DNA from 3 places in the Lysinibacillus sp. GW247-5R2A genome. Region 2 is predicted to be linked to each of the others. Evidence: riboswitches for the same ligand, from Rfam matches in the RefSeq annotation. Region 2 holds a riboswitch; each other region holds the start of a gene.
What was found. Region 2 has a riboswitch for cobalamin ahead of AC07YC_RS09810 (energy-coupling factor ABC transporter permease). Riboswitches for the same ligand answer to the same signal wherever they lie in the genome.

Region 1 (4,292 bases), on a different contig from region 2:
AAGCCTTTTTTATTTTGATTTTTCGATTTAAAATCAATGATTATTTTATGATATTCATTTTATAAAGTATTTAAGTAGTCACCATATGAAGAATGATGCGATTATGTATATCGATGATGATGAAATTATATTCCACTGGGATGATAGGGCACGTTCAATCTGTTCCGAATTAGATACAGCAGAACCTATCGAATTGCTAGCGACCTTGCACAATCACCTAAAGTAATAACTTAAACTGAAACATACACGCGCCAACGAGTTGAGTCCTCCGTTTTGCACCAACATGATGGACAATAATTATGCTAGAGTCAGTGCCAGCTATGAATATGAAGGATCGTTGCGCCGACAGTGATTATTGAAAACTAGGTGCCCAAATTCCTAGTTTTTCTATTCTAATAAGCAGAATATTCTTTAATGGAATAGGAAAATCCATCATAAATATTGAAGAATGATATTATATAATGCTATGGAAAGTCCTAAAATACTAGCTTTCATTTTAGCTGGATGATTTTTTTTACTCCGAAACAAGTAAAAGAATACTACTATAAATCCTAAAGGAATCCAAAGCTGAAAGATACCATCTTTTGTGCTGCGAGAAAAGATTGGTGCAATGTAAGTACTAATTAGAAAGTAAAAGTAAATAGTAAAACGTCTTGTTTCTAATTCCTTGCTCCACTTTACTAAAAAGAAAATAACGATGATTGCGATAATTGTAATTTGTAAGGGTGGTAGAAAAACAGAACCGCCACCAAATTTAAATTCCACTATGTATTCCCTCCTTTGTTACAGTATACCACCATTTATAGTAAAAATTGTGTTGTTCAAGGGAATCGCATCCGTAAACGTGTTTGAGTTCGGGTATATATAGTAGCGAATTTAATGCCTTCATTTCGCAATATGACGTATTTATCATATGAAAGCTAGAACGTTTAAAACAAAGGAGAATTTACGAACTAGCTTTAAAATAGTGCAAAAAACTCCTTATTTCGTAATTGGCTATAGCTGAAAAAGAACGCGATTTAATCTTAGAGCTAACGCAAGAAGGTAAAACAATTGCAAAACAACGCGATGATTTTTGGGAAGGTAGACCAAAGAAATTTGATAAGAAACTGTTAGACACTGCAATGCAACTATTGGAATCGAATAGTTGTAATGAAGTCGAAGCAAAGCTGGGAATTTCAGTCGCAACTTTAGCGAGAAAAAGAAGAAAACGAAAAGCGAAATTGATTAACGATTATGCAAATAATCTTGATTGATTTTTTGCGTTGAAAGTTCGTGACTCAAAAGCCTCTAGGCTGATTGGTGCTTTCTAGTCTTATTACTTTGCACATAACCTATTTATATTGTTAAATAATGGATTTTTCAAATGGATTGTTAAAATTCAATTAACGGAACTGGTTCGTTGAAGAAGTGTGAATAGTAAAACCTTGTAGGGAGGGGTGAGAAAAATCGTTGAAAAAATAGAAACGAATAGTAAATCTATAATTTCATTAACTCTTGGCATTCTTTCAATCATAGTTCCACTTATTGGATTAGTTTTTGGGATTATTGGAGTAGTTTTATCAAGAATAGCAACAAAGGAAATTTCTAAAAGAAATGAAAATGGTAGAGGGCTAGCCATTTCTGGTTTAATTTGTAACGTGATTGGGATTATCATTCAAACCTTTGCAGTATTGTCTATTATTGCATTTTATTCATTAACCAGTATAAGTTAATATTGCAGGTTCTTATTTACTAATAGGTGCTTTAGCTTACTAGTAGACCTCAAAAAATGTCTCTATAACTGGGGCGGTTAATCGCAAACTACAGTATTGGCAATGATGATCGTCATAATTTTTATATAGTAAGCGTATTGTAATCTAAAAATTAGTAGGAATGCATGCGATTTAGCCGTATGAACGCATTATGAGGCAAAAGAATAACAAGTAAAAAGTGTCTTTTCAATCTGAGTTAAATAGATTGCAAGATAGTAATATAGAAACTGGAAGATTTTATGTTATTTGACATCGGAAAAAGACTACCTTACAATTGAGTTTAATAGTCTACAAGGAATGTATAAAACACAGCATTCCTTCACAACTGAATAGCGTGTAGTACTAGGTGTAAATTGCGTGCAATTTGCTTAAAAGGGAAGTCGGTGTGAATCCGACACTGTCCCGCAACTGTAAATGTGAGCGACTTTTCAGCAACCACTGTCAAATGATGGGAAGGGGAAAAGTGGCGATGACCATGAGTCAGGATACCTGCCTAGTTACGAGTACACACCATAAACCTACGAGGAATAGGAGGTGGCATGTTGACAAAACAGAATGCTCTGTTCGTCACAGTACGTCAAACGCCCAAAGTTCATGAAAGGGTTCACTTTAGAACTCCTTCGCATTTACTTAGGGTTTGTTTGGCATTGTGTGATGAAGCACATTAAAGCGAAGGATTTCCTCAAACATAGTAGGAAGTCCTTTTTGTTTTGAAAATATGTACGCAAAGGGGATGCACAGAGGATGAATATTCATGCAACGACAACACAGGAAACACCTTTTGTAGATATGACGATTTGTAAGCAGCCACGGACAGAAATTGCCAAGAAAGCGAAAACAAGAATGGTGGTCGAATCACTAATTGATCAATTATTAGCAACGAAACTGATTCGCAACGATCGCTTTTTTGAGCAAATCTTATATAATAAAGACATTATTTGGATACAAAATGGGGAGGTAGAGGGCCATCTTTTTGCTCAGGCGAATTTAACAGATCAACTGAAAACGAAGACGAATAGCTTTATGATGTATATGCCAACGAACCCTATTGTTTATGAGGTGAATGGGGAGCAGTACCACTTAATTACACGCATTGATTCAACACGAGCAAAGCCTAATCTTGACCGTCTTTCACAGGAGCCCAATCCAGTGTTAAGCGCTGCACGTGTCAATGATTTACTATGCTCAATTGTCATACGTTTTTATGAAACGTATATGAACGATTTAGAGCAAATTCCTCATCAGGATAAACTAATTGCATTTGCGCAGCAGGAATACACGCAGTTTCTTCAAGCCGTTCAGGACTTAAATGATTTTCACTTTAATTGGCATCCACGCGGGAACGGCCACGAGCTATTATTAACATTAATTGATCAGCTACAAATATTAAAAAGTCAGCCTGGAAAAGTAGTTATCGACTTCACGAATACGCAAGGTTATGTGGTGGTTGAACCTGCCTATCCGGTGCACAAGCCTTCAAAGAAAGCTGTTGGTGCCATATAAAAGCAAGCCCTCCATGAAGCGGAGGGCTTGCTTTATTTTTTGTATGGTTATTCTACCTTCATCTGAAATACTAGTCCAACAGATTTTCCGTGCTAGTACATGAAACTTAGCTCTGACAATGCATGGCTGCTTGCGCCTCTTGCCAAGGGACAGAATAGCCTTTGCCTTTTGCGCAAAAAATGCTGGAAGAACTGTATTCAGGGTCGGCATTTTTATCATAACCTATTTGAGTTATTACTTCTTCTGCATTATGACACACATCATAGCCATCAAATTGAAGGGTAAGCGCACCTTTCCCATTTGTATAGGCGGCAAAAATTGTGTTATAGCTCATGAAGGTCGCTACTGGTGCACGTCCTGTTAATACAACGTCTGTTTCAGTGAGTACAGGGTCGTCGAAGGTGCCAGCAGCCTGTTGAATGTCGGTCATCATACGGCCAATAAAGTCATTGGAAGCCTTCATTTTAAAGCGATAATAGGGCTCAAGTAGGACGTTCTGTGCTTGTTCCAGTCCTTGGCGCAGTGCTCGGAAAGTGGCTTCTCGGAAATCACCGCCAGACGTATGCTCATTATGTCCACGTCCCGTTAAGAGCGTAAAATGAATATCTGTTACTGCGTAGCCTGTGAGTAAGCCGTGATGATCACGTTCAAACAAGTGCTTTTCTACGAGGCGTTGGTTGCCCACTGATAAATCATCTGCATGACAGGCATTGCTAAAGGTAATGCCTGTCCCACGTTCATTCGGCTCCATTAATAAATGAATTTCTGCATAATGCTTAAGTGGTTCAAAATGTCCGTAGCCTGTAACGGTTGTCGCAATTGTTTCCATATATAATATTTGTGGCTCTCCAAAAGTGATGTTGAATGTAAAGCGCTTCAATAATACTTCAATCAGTACCTCTAGCTGAATGACACCCATTATATGCACATGGATTTCCTGAAACTTTTCTTGCCATACGACACGCAAAGAGGGCTCCTCGGCCTCTAATAGACGGAAAATCCTTAATACCTCTTTAATATGTTGCTCACCCTCAT
Region 2 (4,292 bases):
GCATGCTTTCTAAAAAAATAAAAATAAAACGATAGGTGAGTTCTACTAGCTCAACTAATAAAGTAGGGAGCCGCCATTGTCGGAGCACATAACATATTCCTTGTACTGATGTCGTTAAAATTAAAAAATATAAGCAACTTATACTGCCAAGTACAATAAAGAATAGTTGCTGGGCGGTAGCGATACTGGCTCTCCCAATAAAAATTGTCCAGTTCATATACGTAAATGCCCCCATATGGGCTGGTAATGTATGCGCTGCTGGCGCTATCGAAATAATGATGGATAAGAGACTTGTGAATAAGAAAAAACAAGGTAGTAATAATAGCTTCGCATAATAGTTTAGTGGAATTTTCGCGCCCCAAATGATAAAAGCACTCATTACAAAAAATGTAATGAGTGAAAGTCGTTCATCTCTCATAATAAGCGTGAATAAAAGTAGTCCTAATGAAAATATCATTTTTTCTAGCGGATGAACGAACGCTAGCTTATTGAGATACGCATACTTATCAATGAGTAACATAATCCTTAACCTTCTTTATGCTTGCCACGCATATAGCCAATAAAGTAGCCGATAAAACCAGCACCAATAGCTGCTTGTAGCACGAATAATAAGCTTTCAATTTCACCACTAGGTGGTTCCCATAAACTATCAAACCATGGCTCATATTCTGCATTGATTTCCCCAATGGCTGCTTCTGCTTCACCGTCGGCTCCTCCAAATTCTGCTCCCTTTTGGACGAAAAGAGGGATAATGGCCAATAGCACCACGATGGCTAAAAGTAATAAATTTCGTTTCATATTAGTGCGCCTCCTTTGTAGAGAAAACACGTAAAGATTTTAATTCGCTAATATTATATTTTTTCAAGAAGTTCATGACAATAACTGTTAATATTCCTTCACTCACAGCTAATGGGATTTGTGTTAAGGCAAAAATACTTGCGAACTTTGTAAAGGAAGCCATAAAGCCTCCAACTTCAGATGGGAAGGCTAGTGCTAATTGAACGGAAGTCACCACATATGTACCTAAATCCCCAAGCATGGCCGCAAAGAAAACAGCTAATGAAAACGATAACCCCATTTGTTGCGCCCCTTTAAATACAAAGTAGGCGATAAACGGGCCTACGATAGCCATCGAAAAAGCATTAGCCCCTAATGTTGTGATCCCACCATGTGCTAAAAGTAAAGATTGGAATAATAAAACAATTGTCCCGATGACACTCATCGCTAACGGTCCAAATAAGACTGTTCCGAGACCTACTCCTGTTGGATGTGAGCAGCTCCCTGTAACTGAAGGGATTTTTAAGGCTGATAGGACAAAGGCAAACGCACCGGACAGCCCCAGAATCATTTTTGTTTCAGGGTTTTCTTCAATTGTTTTACGAATAGAGCGCAATCCTAAAATAATAAATGGGATGGAGATTACCCACCAAAAAATCGCCCATTCGATTGGTAAAAAACCTTCCATGATATGCATGGCGAAGGCACGCTTTGGCACCATTAAAAAAGCCAATAGAAAATAACTAAGTTTCCACCAAGACAGCTTCAATTTTCTTCCTCCAAACTGTAAATAGATTTTTAGAATGTAGCGTGCGTAATAAAAAAGCACTTTTCCGTTGTTGGAAAAGTGCATAGCTAAAAAAGCAAATAACATTTTCATTTGCTAAGCCGCACACCTATCCTCGTAGGCTGAAACGATCACTTATTGTCGGCAGGTCTCCTGGCTCTAGTTCAACACTTTATAGGTCTTCCCATCCATTGGACAGTGACATGTTCTATAAAGCTCCCTATTACAGTGGCGGGACCGCGCCGGACTTAAACCGGCTTCCCTTTTAAGCAAAATGACGAGCATTTTACACCGAAAAATTGTAAGTTGTGAGATTTCACGACAAAGTGTATCACGAATTTCCATAAATATGCTATACTTTTTTTATGAAAAATTAAAAATAGAATATCAATGTCGAAAATTCTGATAACTAACGTATTTTAGGATTAAAGAGGGCAAATTCAATTTTTTAATAGCTTTCAACCCTCCTATGAAATTGATAAATTTGTCATGATTTTTTAAAGAAATATTGAAATTTTAAAATAATAAGATATGATTAAGACAGTTTTCTATTATAAATACGATTAAAAATTTCATATAAAACGTCGATAAGTGCTCGAAGAACTCGAGATAATAGGGAAATTGGTGAAAGTCCAATACAGCCCCCGCTACTGTAATAGCTGATGAAATCGCAATGCCACCTGGGCAAACTAGGGAAGGTGCGACAGTAAAATGAAGCTTAAGTCAGGAAACCTGCTTATCAGATTGTGCATGCAAACTTTTCGGAGGGAGAAGTTGAAGCAAAAGCGAGGATCTGTCTTTCAATCTATTCGTTTTTATTTGGCTTCTACAAACCTTTACTCTTCGGCAGAGTAAAGGTTTTTTCTTTTTTCCAAAAGCAAATGAGGGGAGATATAAGATGACAACGTGGAATTTAGAGGGGATGAAAACACATCTCTTTATTTGCAATGGCAGTAGCTGTATGAACAAGGATGGGGAGGAAATTACCCAAGCTATACGAGATGAAATACAGCGTAACGCACTAGATAAAGAAATACATACGACAAGAACGCGCTGTAATGGACGATGCAAGGATGCTTGTGTTGTGATTGCTTACCCTCAGGGGAATTGGTATCGTGTACCATCAACGGAGCATGCGAGAACACTTGTACAGGATTTGCATCATGATTCCTTATATAACGATCATGTTTTTACACTTCGAGAAGGGACATTACAGCGAACAGCGCAAACGACAGCCATTAAAGGGATTGAAAAGGTGAAAGAGGGGTAAAAACATGGCGCAAAAAGGGAAAATTTTCGTAGTAGGCTTTGGGCCTGGAGACTTTAAGCATATTACGACACGTGCAGTAGAGGCTTTACAACAAAGTGATATGATCATAGGCTATAAAACCTATGTTGAGCTGATTCAAGATTTAGTCAGCGCAAAATCCATTGTCAGTACAGGTATGACAGAGGAAGTGTCACGTGCTCAGGAGGCCGTTCGTCAAGCAGAAGCAGGAAGTATTGTTTCGGTCATTTCGAGTGGAGATGCGGGCGTTTATGGTATGGCGGGATTAGTGTATGAAGTATTAATTGAGCTAGGCTGGACAGAGGCAACTGGTATTGAAGTGGAGATCGTCCCGGGTATTTCAGCTATCAATTCATGTGCTAGTTTACTTGGTGCACCCATTATGCATGATGCTTGTACCATTAGTTTAAGTGACCATCTCACGCCGTGGAATTTAATTGCGAAGCGTGTGGAAGCCGCAGCTATGGCCGATTTTGTTATTGCTTTATACAATCCTAAAAGTGGTCGCCGTACAAGACAAATTGTCGAAGCACAACGAATTCTTTTAGAATATCGTTCTCCTGACACACCCGTAGGACTTGTAAAAAGTGCCTATCGAGAACGTCAGGAAGTGACGATGACGACATTGGCAGAAATGCTGGAACATGATATTGGTATGCTGACAACGGTTATTATCGGAAACTCATCTACGTTCTTCTATGATAATAAAATGATTACACCGCGTGGCTACCAACGTAAATATACACTTGGCGAGGAAAAACAGCCATTACGTCCACATCAACGCTTACGGGAAGAAAATGAGCCATGGGCGATGAATCAAGAGACAGGAACAGCACGAAATGACTTTGCGGCAGACCCTAATGCAGGGAGAATGAATAAACCCAGTATAGCCGTTATGCCAAAGCCGAAAAAAACAGCACTTGAAATGGCTACAGCGGCGCTTGCAATGGTAAAGGGAACAAGTGCTATCAAGGCTACGCCAAAGCTTGTACAACAAAAAATAGAATCAATTTTTGAATTGGCAGTGAGCCCTGGCGTGGCCAATAAATTTTTCACACCACAGCAAATGATGACGTTAGCAGAGGTTGTAGGAGAAGAAGGATCAATGGAATATACACCAGATCATCAAATCCATTTAAAAATACCTACAACAACGCCTGAACGTATCACTGAGAAATTACAGGAAGTAGGCTTTTTATTAGCACCAATTGGTGATGTGTTGTCGTTGAAGGCTTGCGATTTTTGCTACGGTGAAAAAGCAGATTCCATTCCATATGCGGAGGAAATTCAAGAAAAGCTTGGCGGTATGTCATTACCGAAAACGTTAAATATTGGCTTCAATGGCTGTGGGATGGCTTGTTATCGAGCCGTGTTTGATGATATTGGCATTGTTTATCGCAAAAGTAAATTTGATGTCTTTATTGGAGCGAAACCAGTCGG
Region 3 (4,292 bases), on a different contig from region 2:
TACACTTAGGACTGTAAATAATCGAATGATTTTATCGATAAAGGAATGCTTAAATAATGCGCTCACAGCCCCTAATGGAATACTAAAAGTTAAAATTAGGATAAATGCTACTAAAGCTAATTCAATGGTAGCAGGTAGCTTAGCAAATAGCTCATGTGCCACGGGTAATTTACTAACAAATGATGTCCCAAAGTCTAGCTGTAAAACGCCTTTTACCCATAGCAGATACTGCATGATAAAAGGCTTGTCTGTCCCTAATTCTTCTCGTAAAGCTTGTATAGCCTCTGGTGTTGGGGCTATTCTTGAGAGTCGAAGGATGACCTCTGCCGGTTCTACGGGTACGAAACGAATAAACACAAAGGTCAGAATAGATACGCCTACTAATACAAATGGTAGAGTGAGAATTCTTTTTACACAAAACATCCAAGTCGATTCGTACATGCCGTCACTTCCCATTTCATCCGATGATAAAAAGAGAGTTGTCATAGTTCGACACACTCTCTCTTTCATACTTAGTTTTCTTTATCCATTTGTGCATATGGAATGTCATATTCAGAAGCACGTGGTGCAAAATCCTTCATATATGGTTGATATATAACATTATTCGTTTCATACGATATTGGATAGAATAAAGCTTGATCGTGGAACATTGTTAAAATATCCGTATATAGCTGCACACGTTCCGCTTCGTCTTTACCGACTAGTAGTTGATGTATGTTTGTATCGATCTCCTGAGCATTTGGTAAGCCTAATTTTGCTTCATATACACCACTAGCATTTGGTGTAGCTGATTCATTTGCAAAGCTATGTGGATCAGTCGGCGGTCCATTTGTCCGCCAGAAGTTAATATCAACCTGATCATCCATTAATTTTTGCAGACCGACCATTACATCTGCGCCTTCAATATTTAACTGTACCCCTATTTTTGCTAGCTCGCCTTGCATTAACTCCGCCATAGGTTTTTGAATGGCATCAGTAGCAATATAGATTAAATCTAATGTAAGGGGTTGACCATTTTTCGAACGAATTTTTTCACCCTTCTGTAGCGTCCAGCCTGCTTCATCTAGCAATTTCTGCGCTTTTTCAGGATTATATAAAATGGGCGCCAAATCAATATTGGCATAAGGAATTGCATCCCAGAATAGCGTGTTTGCCACTTTTTCTGTACCATGTGTAATACTGTCTACCATTTGTTCTTTATTGATAGCATATTGAATAGCTTGTCGAACCTTGAGCTCAGCTAACGGTCCAGACTGTGTATTGAGCAGTAATGCTTTCGTAGACAACGGCTCAGATGTAGCAGTTTTATATTTGCCACTATCTCTTAAATACGTATAGTTATCTAAGCTAATAATCCCTCGACCATAAATGACATCTAATTCTTCATTTTCAAAGGCTAACGAAAGAGATTCCGAATCTGGAATAATCTTAACCTTTATTTTATCTACGAGTGGTTTTTCACCCCAATAATGTTCGTTACGGCTAAATACTGCATATTCATCTTTTTTATAGTCAGTTAATACCCATGGACCTGTGCCAATAGCTGATTGGATGGAATCATTTGTTGCATCGCCGTCTGGGAAGCCATTATCCCCTAAAAAACGGAATGGTCTAACAAAGGCTAATTCGTTTAACACAGGGTAATACGGTTCATCTAATTGCAAACGTATTGTTGAATCATCTACTTTGACGACCTCTTTTATATGGTTGACCATACCCATCCAGGAATGCATGTCACGATTCGCTAATACGGCATCAAAATTGCGAATCACATTATCAGCATTAAAGGCAGTCCCATCCGAGTAGGTAACATCCTTGCGTAAATGGAACGTATAAGCAGTTTTATCCTCTGAGATATCCCAACTTTCTGCTAGCTTTGGTGTAATTGTGCCATCATCGTTATACGCCACTAGAGATTCATAAACCATGGCTTGAGCAGTAATCTGATTTGGTAAATATGTATGGGGATTTAATGGCCCTACATCTAATGGCCATCCAATCGTAATCATTTTTTCATCTGTTTGTTCTGTTGATGCTGAATTTCCTTTGTCCTTTTCTGAGCTTGTACAACCTGCAAGAAAGCTCAAGGTCAAAACAAGCAGGAAAGGCAGTAAATACTTCGTCCATCTCATTTTTTGTCTCCTATCTCTATTCCCTGTTCATATCTACAAATTGAATAGAAAGAAGGCATAAAAAAACCTTATTCCACAAGAATAAGGACAGATAAACTTACAATACATAAGCTTCCATCCATCTCCCTATCTTTCGTAGATCATCAATGAATCTTCTTACAAGCAGGCATTCTGGCTTATGAATCATCATTTTGCTTCACCTTCCCAAGATAGAACTTAGTGGTAATTTAAACAAAACTCCTCATTTACAGCTGCGGGACAGCATGGGATTTACACCCATTTTCCTTTTAATTGAATGAAAAATACTTTCATTCAAACTTGTAATGCAATATTTGAAATTAGTAATAAACATAACATGCTGAAATGTTCACGTCAATTTTATTTTCTGAATATAATAAAACCTCCATACAAAAAGACCAGGTAGATAACCTGATCTTTCTTTAACTCCTTTTATTTTATTATTTTCGTTATCTTGATATAGATTCCTTCACTTCCTGACGTAATATTTTAGTAGCAGCTACCATATTAGCTAAAGCCGCGATTGTTTCTGGCTCTTTCCTTGTTTTTAAGCCACAGTCAGGATTAACCCAAAATTGATGTTTGTCTAGAACTTGTAAACTATCTTTCATAATGGTTAACATTTCGCCTTCACTCGGCACACGTGGGCTATGAATATCGTAAACACCTAATCCGATTCCTTTTGTATAAGGATTTACTTGAAGGGAAGAAATTAGCTCTCCATGGCTACGAGATGTTTCAATGGAAATCACATCTGCATCTAGCGCGCTAATGGGTTCTAAGAAATCGTTAAATTCGCAATAACACATATGTGTATGAATTTGTGTTTCATCCTTAACACTCGATGTAGCAAGCTTGAAGGCATTGACCGCCCAATCTAAGTAAGCCCCCCATTCTTCTTTACGAAGAGGTAACCCTTCTCGAAGTGCTGGTTCATCCACTTGAATAATGGAGATGCCTGCCGCTTCAAGTGCTTCCACTTCCTTGCGAAGTGCTAATGCAATTTGATAAGCGACATCTTTCCGAGAAATATCATCACGTACAAAGGACCAATTTAAAATGGTCACTGGTCCCGTCAGCATCCCTTTGACAAAGCGCTTCGTTAAGCTTTGAGCATACGCAGACTCTTTCACGGTAATGGCTGAAGACCATGCAACATCTCCATAAATTATCGGAGGCTTCACACAGCGAGAGCCATATGAAACGACCCATGCTTTTTCAGTAAAGGCAAAGCCCGTCAATTTCTCACCGAAATATTCGACCATATCTGTCCGCTCAAATTCTCCATGAACTAGTACGTCCATATCAAGATCCTCCTGCAAGTGAATCCAGCGCTTTGTTTCCAGTTCAATAAATGCTTCATAGTCATCATTCGACAATTGCTTCTTTCGCCAAGCATTACGATTTCTCTTCACCTCATCAGATTGAGGAAAGCTGCCGATTGTCGTTGTTGGGAATAGTGGCAGACCTAACGCCTGCTGCTGTATTTTTTGACGTTGACTAAAATCACTATGTCGCTCAAAATCCTTTGTTGATACGGATTGAGAGGCTTGCTGGATCATTTTATTTTGACGAATCGAATGATTTTTTAGTGCTTCAATGGCCTTCATACTTGCTGAGAAATTATGACGTAGCGTTCCGTCTTGATTTTTTCTATATTTAGTGAGCTCCATAATCTCTTCCATTTTTTCATCAGCAAACGCCAGTGCTTGTTTGAGAACAGGGTCCAGCTTCTTTTCAAGTGAAGTAGATATTGGTACATGTTGAAGGCTACTTGAAGGTTGAATCCACAATTCCTTCGCATCGCTAAGCTTTTCAATAGCTTGAATCGTGGCGTTAGCCTCCGCTAGGTTCGTACGCCATATATCACGACCATTAACAATACCTATAGCTAAAACTTTATCCTGAGGGAAACCAAATTGTCGAAGTGACTCCATATTCCCTTTATAGCCATGTACAAAATCTAAACCAAACCCTTCGACAGGCAAAGTAATCAATGTTTCATAGGAGCATAATGCTTCAAAATATGTTTGTAGCATTATTTTTGCTGCTGGAACAGTTGTCGCTAACTGAGCATAGATTTCCTGTACTAGCTTCCGTTCTGCTGAGTCAAGTGTCGTCACTAAAGAAGGCTCTTCTAAT

Region 1: another riboswitch for cobalamin. It lies ahead of AC07YC_RS16560 (hypothetical protein); the one in region 2 lies ahead of AC07YC_RS09810 (energy-coupling factor ABC transporter permease).
Region 3: another riboswitch for cobalamin. It lies ahead of nikA (nickel ABC transporter substrate-binding protein); the one in region 2 lies ahead of AC07YC_RS09810 (energy-coupling factor ABC transporter permease).

The regions. Positions count from the first base shown of each region.
Region 1 is NZ_JBWKZL010000011.1:14,061-18,352, reverse strand. Features, by position in the region: gene AC07YC_RS16575 (hypothetical protein) at 433-765, opposite strand; gene AC07YC_RS16570 (hypothetical protein) at 993-1,256, shown strand; gene AC07YC_RS16565 (DUF4190 domain-containing protein) at 1,440-1,715, shown strand; cobalamin riboswitch at 2,082-2,265, shown strand; gene AC07YC_RS16560 (hypothetical protein) at 2,499-3,257, shown strand; gene AC07YC_RS16555 (GTP-binding protein) at 3,364-4,292, opposite strand, start outside.
Region 2 is NZ_JBWKZL010000005.1:157,865-162,156, reverse strand. Features, by position in the region: gene cbiQ (cobalt ECF transporter T component CbiQ) at 1-520, opposite strand, end outside; gene AC07YC_RS09815 (energy-coupling factor ABC transporter substrate-binding protein) at 526-798, opposite strand; gene AC07YC_RS09810 (energy-coupling factor ABC transporter permease) at 800-1,546, opposite strand; cobalamin riboswitch at 1,691-1,875, opposite strand; cobalamin riboswitch at 2,137-2,318, shown strand; gene AC07YC_RS09805 ((2Fe-2S) ferredoxin domain-containing protein) at 2,463-2,834, shown strand; gene cobJ (precorrin-3B C(17)-methyltransferase) at 2,839-4,292, shown strand, end outside.
Region 3 is NZ_JBWKZL010000002.1:165,609-169,900, forward strand. Features, by position in the region: gene nikB (nickel ABC transporter permease) at 1-486, opposite strand, end outside; gene nikA (nickel ABC transporter substrate-binding protein) at 513-2,132, opposite strand; cobalamin riboswitch at 2,277-2,469, opposite strand; gene metE (5-methyltetrahydropteroyltriglutamate--homocysteine S-methyltransferase) at 2,600-4,292, opposite strand, start outside.